2 regions of the Halomonas sp. 7T genome follow, and region 2 is predicted to be linked to the other one. Evidence: predicted binding sites of a transcription regulator. Region 2 holds the regulator's gene; the other holds the start of a gene.

Region 1 (4,550 bases), 620 kb from region 2:
CTTTAAAGCGTCAGCCCACCAAACTTGCCGTTCTGGTAATCCTCCACCGCCTGAACGATCTCATCGCGGGTGGTCATCACAAAGGGGCCGTGGGAATAAACCGCTTCATCGATTACTTCGCCATGACCAAACAGCAGGCGCGCATCGCTCGCCGCCTCAATGCTTAGGCTTTCACCGTCACGGTCGACCTCAATTAAATGGTGCGCCTTAGCAGGCTCGCCGCCCACCGTCACGTTGCCACTCACCACGTATAGAAACACCTGCCGCCCAGGAGCCACGGGCAGCTGCTCATGCGTACCCGCAGGCAGCGCAAGCGTGGACATAAATATGCCTGTCAGCGACTCGATAGGGCCTGACTGCCCCTGCCACTCCCCGGCAATAAGGTTGAGCGTACCGCCGCCCGCCAGAGGAACCGCGGGAATGCCCTCCTGCTGCAAGCCCACATAGCGCGGCTCGCTCATTTTTAGGCGTGACGGCAGATTGACCCACAGCTGCAGGATTTCAAGCGGCCCGCCCTCGCGCAGAAACTCAGGGGGCGATATCTCTGCATGCACGATACCGCTGCCTGCGGTCATCCACTGCACGCCACCTGCGTGAATTACGCTTTGGTGCTTGGCGCTATCAGCATGGGCCAGCGAACCGTCCAAAATAAACGTCACCGTTTCAAACCCACGGTGCGGATGCGGCCCAAAGGGAAGCCCCTGATTGTTTGCCGGGTAAACCTGCGGGCCGTGGTGATTCAAAAACAGAAACGGATCAAGCTGATCCAACCCCGGTCCCGGCAGCGGCCGACGGGTGACCAAATCACCGATATCATCCCGATGGGCAGGATGCTGCGCGACCACACGGCGAACGGATTGAGTATGGGTTGATGACATAACGCTCTCCTTATCAATACGCCCAGCGTAAAACCTCAGCATAGCGATGAGGAGCGAATAATTTGCCCCGATTTAATGAAAGAAATTGAAGACGATGATGCAGCCTTACTCTCGGCTAAGGCTCAGCGTACCTACGACAACGACCTCTTGCCCCTCTGGACGCACCACGGCCATATCGCCGGACGGCACCACACCGCCAATCAGCGCGGTGATATTGACCTGGTGGGTGACCAACATCAGATTGCCCGGCCCTTGCCACGCCAGAATGGCAGCGCGCATGGCCTGAGTGCGTGCCTCGCGTTCGCTGACATTACGGAAAAATGAGTCTAGCCATGGCGTTGGCTCTACCGCTCCTAAAGCTAAACGTTCAGCGGTTTCCAGCGCACGGCACCAGCGCGATGAGTACACCGCCTCAATAGGTATCCGCCTATCACGAAACGCTTGCCCAACCGACGTTGCCTGGGCGCGCCCCTCTGCTGATAAATTGCGCTGGGTATCACACACCTCAAGCTTAAACGCAGGCGGGTCGCCAATGCCTGGCGCCAGCGCATGACGCATTAAAATCACCAAGCCGCCTTCTTGGAGGGCTTGCCAGGTAGCGGTGTTGGCGTAGGTGGTGAGGGGCAGAATGCTCAGCATACAGAGCAGTAGAACGAAAGAGAGGTAGCGCAACATCAGCATGGCAGGGCATCCTCGATCAAGGTAGAAGCACCATTGTCTAGCGTGTTGCTAGTACCAGCGGCAAAGCTAGTTGGGTGCTAAGTTAACAGTAGCACTAGATGCTAGCCTTGCACTGCCTACCTATGAACCGAGGCCCCCACGGGGCTTTAGCTGTTTGAAAACTCAGCGCGACCTACTACCAAGGGATCAGTTGCCCCAATGTTATTAATATCTTTACCTTCATAATCGAAAGCATTTAACACGTAGCGCATGGCATTGAGACGCGCACGTTTTTTGCAGTTTGACTTGATGACCACCCAAGGACACTCGGAGTGATCCGTATGGAAAAACATGGTCTCTTTAGCTGCCGTGTACTCATCCCATTTTTCCAGCGATGCCAAATCAATCGGGCTCAGCTTCCAACGTTTGAGTGGATGTAGTTCACGCTCTTTAAAACGACGCTGCTGCTCTTCACGACTGACCGAAAACCAGAACTTGATGATGTGCACTCCGCTGCCCACCAAGTTGCGCTCAAGTTCAGGCGCTTGACGTAAAAAGTCCTGATGCTGCTGGTCGGTGCAAAAACCCATGACCCGCTCAACGCCCGCCCGGTTGTACCAGGAGCGGTCAAACAGAACGAGTTCACCGTGCGTTGGCAAGTGTTTAATGTAGCGCTGGAAGTACCACTGCCCCTGCTCGGTTTCTGTCGGCTTTTCAAGCGCTACGACCCGGGAGCCACGCGGGTTTAAATGCTCCATAAAGCGCTTAATAGTGCCGCCCTTTCCTGCAGCATCACGACCTTCAAAGATAATAACGACACGCTGACGCGTTTTTTTAATCCACGCTTGGAGCTTTAGCAATTCCACTTGAAGGTAGTATTTCTGCTTTTCGTACGTTTTACGAGACAGCCGATTCTTATAGGGGTACGGCGCAGAGCGCCAATCGTCGACTAACGCTTCATCCTTTGAAACCGTGCGGCCTTTTTCGAACTGTTTCCAATGCAGCAGTGCTTTTTTCAGCTCAGCTACGTCATCCAATGACGCACCTTCAATAATATCAGCAACCGCTTTTAGCGTTTCTTCATGAGGCTCAGGCAGCGGGCCTTTTAACCCCAATATATCGGCAATGGCGACGGCCTGCGCCTCTTGGGCACCGTGGGTCTTCTTCACAACGCTAAATTCATCTACCCATGAGGGTTGCCCTTCAGATGGCGTGGCTGTCGTTTTATTATCGAGGCTCGCTTTGACCATTGCCCTTCTCTCTTGTTTGGTTTGACGATAGCAGGGGCAATATTTTATTAGGTGCTGACTAAGTTGATAGTGATACGCGTCAACAACTACCAACGAAAACACTTGTGTGCATTGTTATATCACTCAATATTTTGAATCTTAAAATAGAATAAAAGTAAAAAACCATTTAAAATCAATATATTAAAACAAAATAAACACAAAAAATATGCAATTACTACCCAATACACTACCCAACTAGCGTTAGGGAAGACCCAAAACGAAGACCATACTGAAAGTATCGATTGCAGCCTCCGCTCTTTTGTTCTGCATCACTGACTATGGCCACTTCTATTCCCCAAACCGTCCCCCCCATGAAACAGAATAAATTTGTGCATCCGTTCATTTAGCGAAGGTCCTACCCTCATACGCATTAATTGCAATTTACCAAGCTCCAGCTCTACTTCCGCAACGCGCTTTGTTACTGAATCGCAGTATGCCTTTATCGCTTCGCTATCAATCACTGCGTTGTCCAATTTACCTACTAGCGCTTCATATCTGCAGCGGTGATCTATTTCTTCAGACAGGGCTTTTTGCAAGTCCTCAACAGCTTTACTTAAAACACTCTTGATCTGATTAGCCTCCTTCTTTTGCTTTTCCAGCTTCAACAAAAATGATTCTTTTTCTTTTTTATATTTTTCCGTGTCTTGCTTTTGCTCATGTACTGCATTGCTGATGACTTGGCCAAGCGTCTCCACCTGAGATTGACCGCTTTTTTTAGCCAAGGCTTTCAATTGCCTTTGAGCCTCTTTGGACATTTGGATTGATACGGGATTGCCATGCTTTTTGCGATGCTTGCGCACATTCCAATTAGCTTGCATACGGCGACTTAGCTCCCGAAAAACGGCAGTGTCTAGAACGTCCCCTAACATGTAAACCGTTTGTTGCACGCCGTATTGGTTGAGAGTTGTTGTCAACGCGCTAGGTAGTAATCCCGCCGTTGATTTGCGCACTAAGTAATTTGCAATCCAATTAAATTGCTCAAGATCCCCCACATCAACCCATTCAAACGGTCGTGTCATCAGCAGAACCTATAAAGAAAAGTGGAAGCAAAAATTCGTAAAAAACCATGCTTCATCGCTAAAGCAAAAGCATATTACAGTGTAAAGTTACAACGTAGTATAACAATGTAATAAATAATTGTTTATATAGTCCGCAATACCGGATTTTTATTTTCTATAAACTGCCGTATATTGCTTGCTATGAATGCAACAATACTGACCTACAGAGATGCTCGATTAACGCCTGAAGCGCGTTGGCTACTGATGCAGTGGGCATCAGTTATTGGTCTTGAAAAGAGTATCGACTGCCCTTTGCAAACCCTCTTTACTCGCCTAGGCCTAACGTATGCGCAAGGTCGCCGAGCTTGGGAGGTACTCATTGATAAGTACGGTGACAGGCAAGAACAGTTCATTGAAATTGAGCGCCTACCTATCAAAGGGCCAGGGAGGCCAGCTTCGCGTTATCGTTTGTCAGCAAAGCTTGTGAAGGCACTACAGAAGAGCCCATCGTCTTCTACGCACCATGCAGAAGAAATAGCCACACTCACAAAAACGACCCTACTGTCTGCTGAAAATAGAACGAAGGATTTGGTAAGAGATGGGCGTCGACGCCGCTCAAGGTTGACCTTACCTAACCGATGGCTACTCATGGTATTGCTAGCTCATGCTGATACGCCAGGTGTCATAACCAGCCTTGGAATATCAAAAATGCGCGTTCTTACGGG
Region 2 (4,550 bases):
GGGCGCTATATAGGAGGTTATCTAGGAGTATTGGCCATGCGTCGGCGTGAGCCGAGCTTAAATACCGATATTGGCCTTGCGCTGCTGCCGCAGGCAGGGGTCGCAATGGGGATGGCATTGTTGGCTGCTGAGCGTTTTCCTGATCAAGGACGGCTAATTGTGGCAACGGTGGTCACCTCGACGATCGTTTTTGAGCTATTTGGTCCGCTACTGGTCAAGCGCACTGTCACCAACTCAGATCAACACAATACGCATTGATCAACGTTCGGTTATCCGGCGCCATTGCGTTAAAGATAACGCTACGGGTTTGTATTGGGTGAACGTTGTTATAATTGTTAGAATATGTGTCGCTCTCTCTAACCTCGGCAGTGTTTACTATCATGCAACAACCTGATCATTTTGACCCCGCAACGACAGATACGATTTTAGCTGGCAAACAGCTGAATTCGTCTGAGCTTCACGACGCTAAACAGAAGCGCGAATTCAATAAGTTGCAGAAACGTCTGCGCCGTGAGGTGGGGAACGCCATCATTGATTATCAGATGATTAATGAAGGCGACAGGGTAATGGTATGCCTGTCAGGTGGTAAAGATAGCTACACCATGCTTGAGATTTTGCGCAACCTGCAGCGTAACGCTCCGGTGAACTTCTCACTGGTGGCGGTGAATATGGATCAAAAGCAGCCAGGGTTTCCAGAGCATATCCTACCGCGCTATTTAGAGAAGCTAGGTGTGGAATACCATATCCTAGAGCGGGATACCTACTCCGTGGTAAAGGAGAAAACGCCCGAAGGTAAAACCACCTGCGCGCTCTGCTCACGTTTGCGCCGAGGGTCGCTGTATGGCTTTGCTGAAGAAATTGGGGCTACCAAGATCGCGTTGGGTCATCACCGTGAAGATATTTTAGAAACGCTGTTTTTGAATATGTTTTTTGGCGGGACTTTAAAAGCCATGCCGCCTAAGCTGCTATCCGATGATGGAAAAAATATCGTTATTCGCCCGCTTGCTTACTGTAAAGAGGCAGACATAGCCGAGTTTTCACGACTGATGGCGTTTCCCATCATTCCGTGTAACTTGTGTGGTTCACAGCCTAATCTTCAGCGACAGGTTGTTAAAGACATGCTGGCCGAGTGGGATAAAAAGCATCCTGGACGGCTGGAAAGTATGTTTAAAGCAGTCACAAATGTGACGCCTTCCCAGCTCGCCGACCGTCAACTATTTGATTTTGAAAACCTGGAAGACAAACAAGCCGCAATGATGGCCGGACGAATCCAAGCCTTCAACGTGGTATAGACGTCTGTTCGTCTTCTTCGGCCAAGATAATTAACCGTTGCATGTCGAGGATATTAATTTCACGTCCTGACACGGCTACCACGGCTTGTTGCTGAAAACGGCTAAGAATCCGGCTAACAGTCTCCACGGCTAAGCCTAGGTAATTACCTAGATCCGCCCGAGACATAGAGAGCCGGAAGCTGAAGGGCGAGTACCCACGGCGGCGAAAGCGGTCTGAAAGGGTAATTAAAAAGCTGGCGAGCCGCTGATCAGCGGTTTTGCGTGACAACAAACGCATCATGCGCCGATCATCCTTTAGTTCTTTGCTCATGCTCCGGTAGAGCTGTCCCCGCAATTCGGGCAGCTCTTCAGAGAGCGTATCCAGGCGGTCGAAAGGAATTTCGCAAACGGTGGTGGTTTCCAGAGCAATAACGCTGCCGGGGTAATAGTTTTCATCGATACCGTCTAACCCCACCAATTCGCTGGGCAGATAAAAATTGGTGAGCTGATCATTGCCATTACCTTCACTGGTAACCTGTTTAAGGCTACCTGAGCGCACGGCATAGACACTGGTAAACGGGTCTTCCTGACGAAACAGAGATTCGCCTTTTTTAAGCGGCGCGCGACGGCGGATAATTGCATCGAACTGCCCCATATCCTCAAGCTCCAGGGCCAGCGGTAGGCACAACGAACTAAGACTGCAGGTTTGACAGCGCGCTTCTTGCAGCAGTGAACGTCGGGAGCTGGCTTGGTGAGGCATGTAATTCTCCATTTATCATTTGCCATGATAGGCGCCAGACAAAAGCGCCTCAATAGGGTCACATAATCTTTGAGTAACGCTGAGATGATTGACCTGGTAAATAAGCATCGAAAGCCATGGCAATATGACGAATAAGCAGTCGGCCAGTGTGTGTGGCGCTCAAAGAGAGGCCATCACGCATCAGCAAACCGTCCTGCTCTGCCGCGTTAAGCTGCTCAAGAACCGGGGAGAAATAGTCAGCAGCATCAATTCCCCAGCGCTGGCCTATCGCAGCTAAATCAATTCGCATATCGCACATTAAGCGTTCAATAACATCTCGACGTATTAGGTCATCATGATTTAATCGTAAACCTTTTTCAGTCGCTAGCCTACCTTGATCTAACGCTGTCTCAAAGTGCTCAAGAGAAGTAGGGTTTTGCGCATAGACGTCATCCACGCGAGAAATGGCTGAAACACCAAGTCCTACCAAGTCGCACTGGGCGTGGCTGGAGTAACCTTGAAAATTGCGCTGCAGCGAGCCGTTACGCTGTGCAATCGCCAAGCTATCATCTGGCCGAGCAAAATGATCCATCCCAATATGTACATAGCCTGCATTGCTCAGCATCTCAATAGTGGTATGCAAAATAGCGAGTTTTTCATCGGCGCTTGGTAGGTCTTCTTCGTTAATACGCCGCTGGGGCGCAAAGCGGGCGGGCATGTGGGCGTAGTTAAACACTGATAGTCGTGCAGGGTTGAGTTCTATGACTTGGCGAAGCGTATCGGCAAAGCTCTGTTCAGTCTGGAAGGGGAGACCATAGATCAAATCCAGATTGAGGGAGCGAAAGCTCAGTCGATGAGCTTCATCCATCAGTGTTTCGGTGAGCACCCGTGGCTGCACGCGATTGATCGCTTTTTGTACCTGTGGGTTTAAATCCTGTACGCCAAGACTCAGCCGATTAAAGCCCAACGACTGCAAGTGGCGAAGGGTAAAAACATCGGCTTCCCGTGGGTCAATTTCAATGGCGTAGTCACGATCAGGCGACATGGATAAACCAAAGCGCGCATCAAGGCGGTCAATCAGATCGCTCATTTGGGAGAGCGAAAGAAACGTTGGTGTACCGCCGCCCCAATGCAACTGTTGCACTGGTCGATGGGTATCTAAATGGCGAGCAGTTAAGACCATTTCACGGTCGAGCCTAGATAAGTACGGCTCTGCCAGCTGCGTATTCTTGGTCGCAATTTTATTGCAGGCGCAGTAGAAGCAAATTTTGCGACAGAAAGGCACGTGTACATAAAGTGAGAGTGGCCGCTGGTGGTGATTACTGCGTTCTAGCGCTTGGGTAAAGTCGTCTGCGGTGAACTGCTCATGAAAAGCGAGTGCCGTAGGGTAAGAGGTGTAACGTGGGCCGCTTTTGTCATAACGGCGTAGCAGCGCCTCGTCCCAGGCAGTGGCCGAAGGCGCTGCAAGTGTAGGGTGTGAAACGGCAGCAGTGGCTTGTGCACGCATGGAAGGCGCTCCAGGGTTTAAAAGCAAGGTGTCACCAAGCTTGAATAGCAAGATTTCAAAAGCAACAGGGGATAACAGGTGTTTATGCCTGGCAAACAGGCTTAAACGCTGTTAAATGCTAGAACAAGCAAACCATGAAAGCGTTGAGCTATATCAAGTAATGCGTGCCGGGGTGTTAAGGGGTGCTATGCCCCACCAGCGTCCATAATTGCCATACTGCAAAACCAATAATTGTCAGTGCAGCAATGCTACGAGTGGCCGGGTGGCGTATTAGCTGGCTAAGCTGCTGGGCGGCTAAGCCTGTTGCGAGTAGGGCAGGTAGGGTGCCTAATCCAAAGGCGCCCATGAGTAGCGCGCCTTGAAGCGGGTCGGCAATCGCGAGACTCCAGGTAAGCATGGAATAGACCAGACCGCAGGGAAGCCAGCCCCATAATGCGCCAAGGGTAAACGCTTGAGGAAGATGTACAACAGGCATTAAACGGCGCCCCAGCGGCTCTATGTAGCGCCAAAGGTATCGTCCGATGGCTTCGACCTTCAGCAGGCCTTTCCACCAGTTGGCGATATACAGCGCCATTAAGATTAGCATGAGCGCAGCAAATCCCTGCAGTGCAATGCGAGCGGTAGGCGAAAGGGAAATAAACGTCCCTAAAGCGGCCACGATAGCGCCCGCCACCATGTAGCTGAGGATCCGGCCAGCATTATAGCTGAGCAGAAGTCCCCCCATGCGGGCGGGATGGCGCATGCTTGGCGGTACGGCGAAGGTGAGAGCGCTCATAATGCCGCCGCACATGCCAATGCAGTGGGCGCCCCCCATCAAACCAAATACAAACGCCGCCATCACCGGTGGTAAATCTAACCCTGTCGGGTTCATGGCGGCGGCTCTGAGCTATCGGATTTCGTTTGCGCGGAAGTCGCTTTTTTACGCTCGGCACGCTGCTCCTTGGTTAAGTCGTTCTCGTCGTCATCAAATAAAACGCGATGGGCGGGGCCTTCAAGATCGTCAAACTGATCATGTTTCACTGCCCAGAAAAAT

Evidence for each region. Region 2 encodes FNR, which switches genes on or off when oxygen is low (the NO sensors DNR and NnrR bind a similar motif). Its sites were predicted from a motif close to TTGATNTANATCAA; they were not measured.
Region 1: ppk2 (polyphosphate kinase 2) is a predicted target of FNR. The motif match lies at 2,858-2,871, and genes of this name have one in related genera.

What each region holds. Positions count from the first base shown of each region.
Region 1 is NZ_CP087112.1:3,081,038-3,085,587, reverse strand. It holds gene LOS15_RS14450 (pirin family protein) at 3-878, opposite strand; gene LOS15_RS14445 (histidine phosphatase family protein) at 984-1,559, opposite strand; gene ppk2 (polyphosphate kinase 2) at 1,706-2,788, opposite strand; gene LOS15_RS14435 (hypothetical protein) at 3,097-3,846, opposite strand; gene LOS15_RS14430 (hypothetical protein) at 4,027-4,550, shown strand, end outside.
Region 2 is NZ_CP087112.1:2,462,650-2,467,199, reverse strand. It holds gene LOS15_RS11540 (cation:proton antiporter) at 1-258, shown strand, start outside; gene ttcA (tRNA 2-thiocytidine(32) synthetase TtcA) at 381-1,292, shown strand; gene fnr (fumarate/nitrate reduction transcriptional regulator Fnr) at 1,279-2,031, opposite strand; gene hemN (oxygen-independent coproporphyrinogen III oxidase) at 2,090-3,517, opposite strand; gene LOS15_RS11520 (sulfite exporter TauE/SafE family protein) at 3,693-4,388, opposite strand; gene ccoS (cbb3-type cytochrome oxidase assembly protein CcoS) at 4,385-4,550, opposite strand, start outside.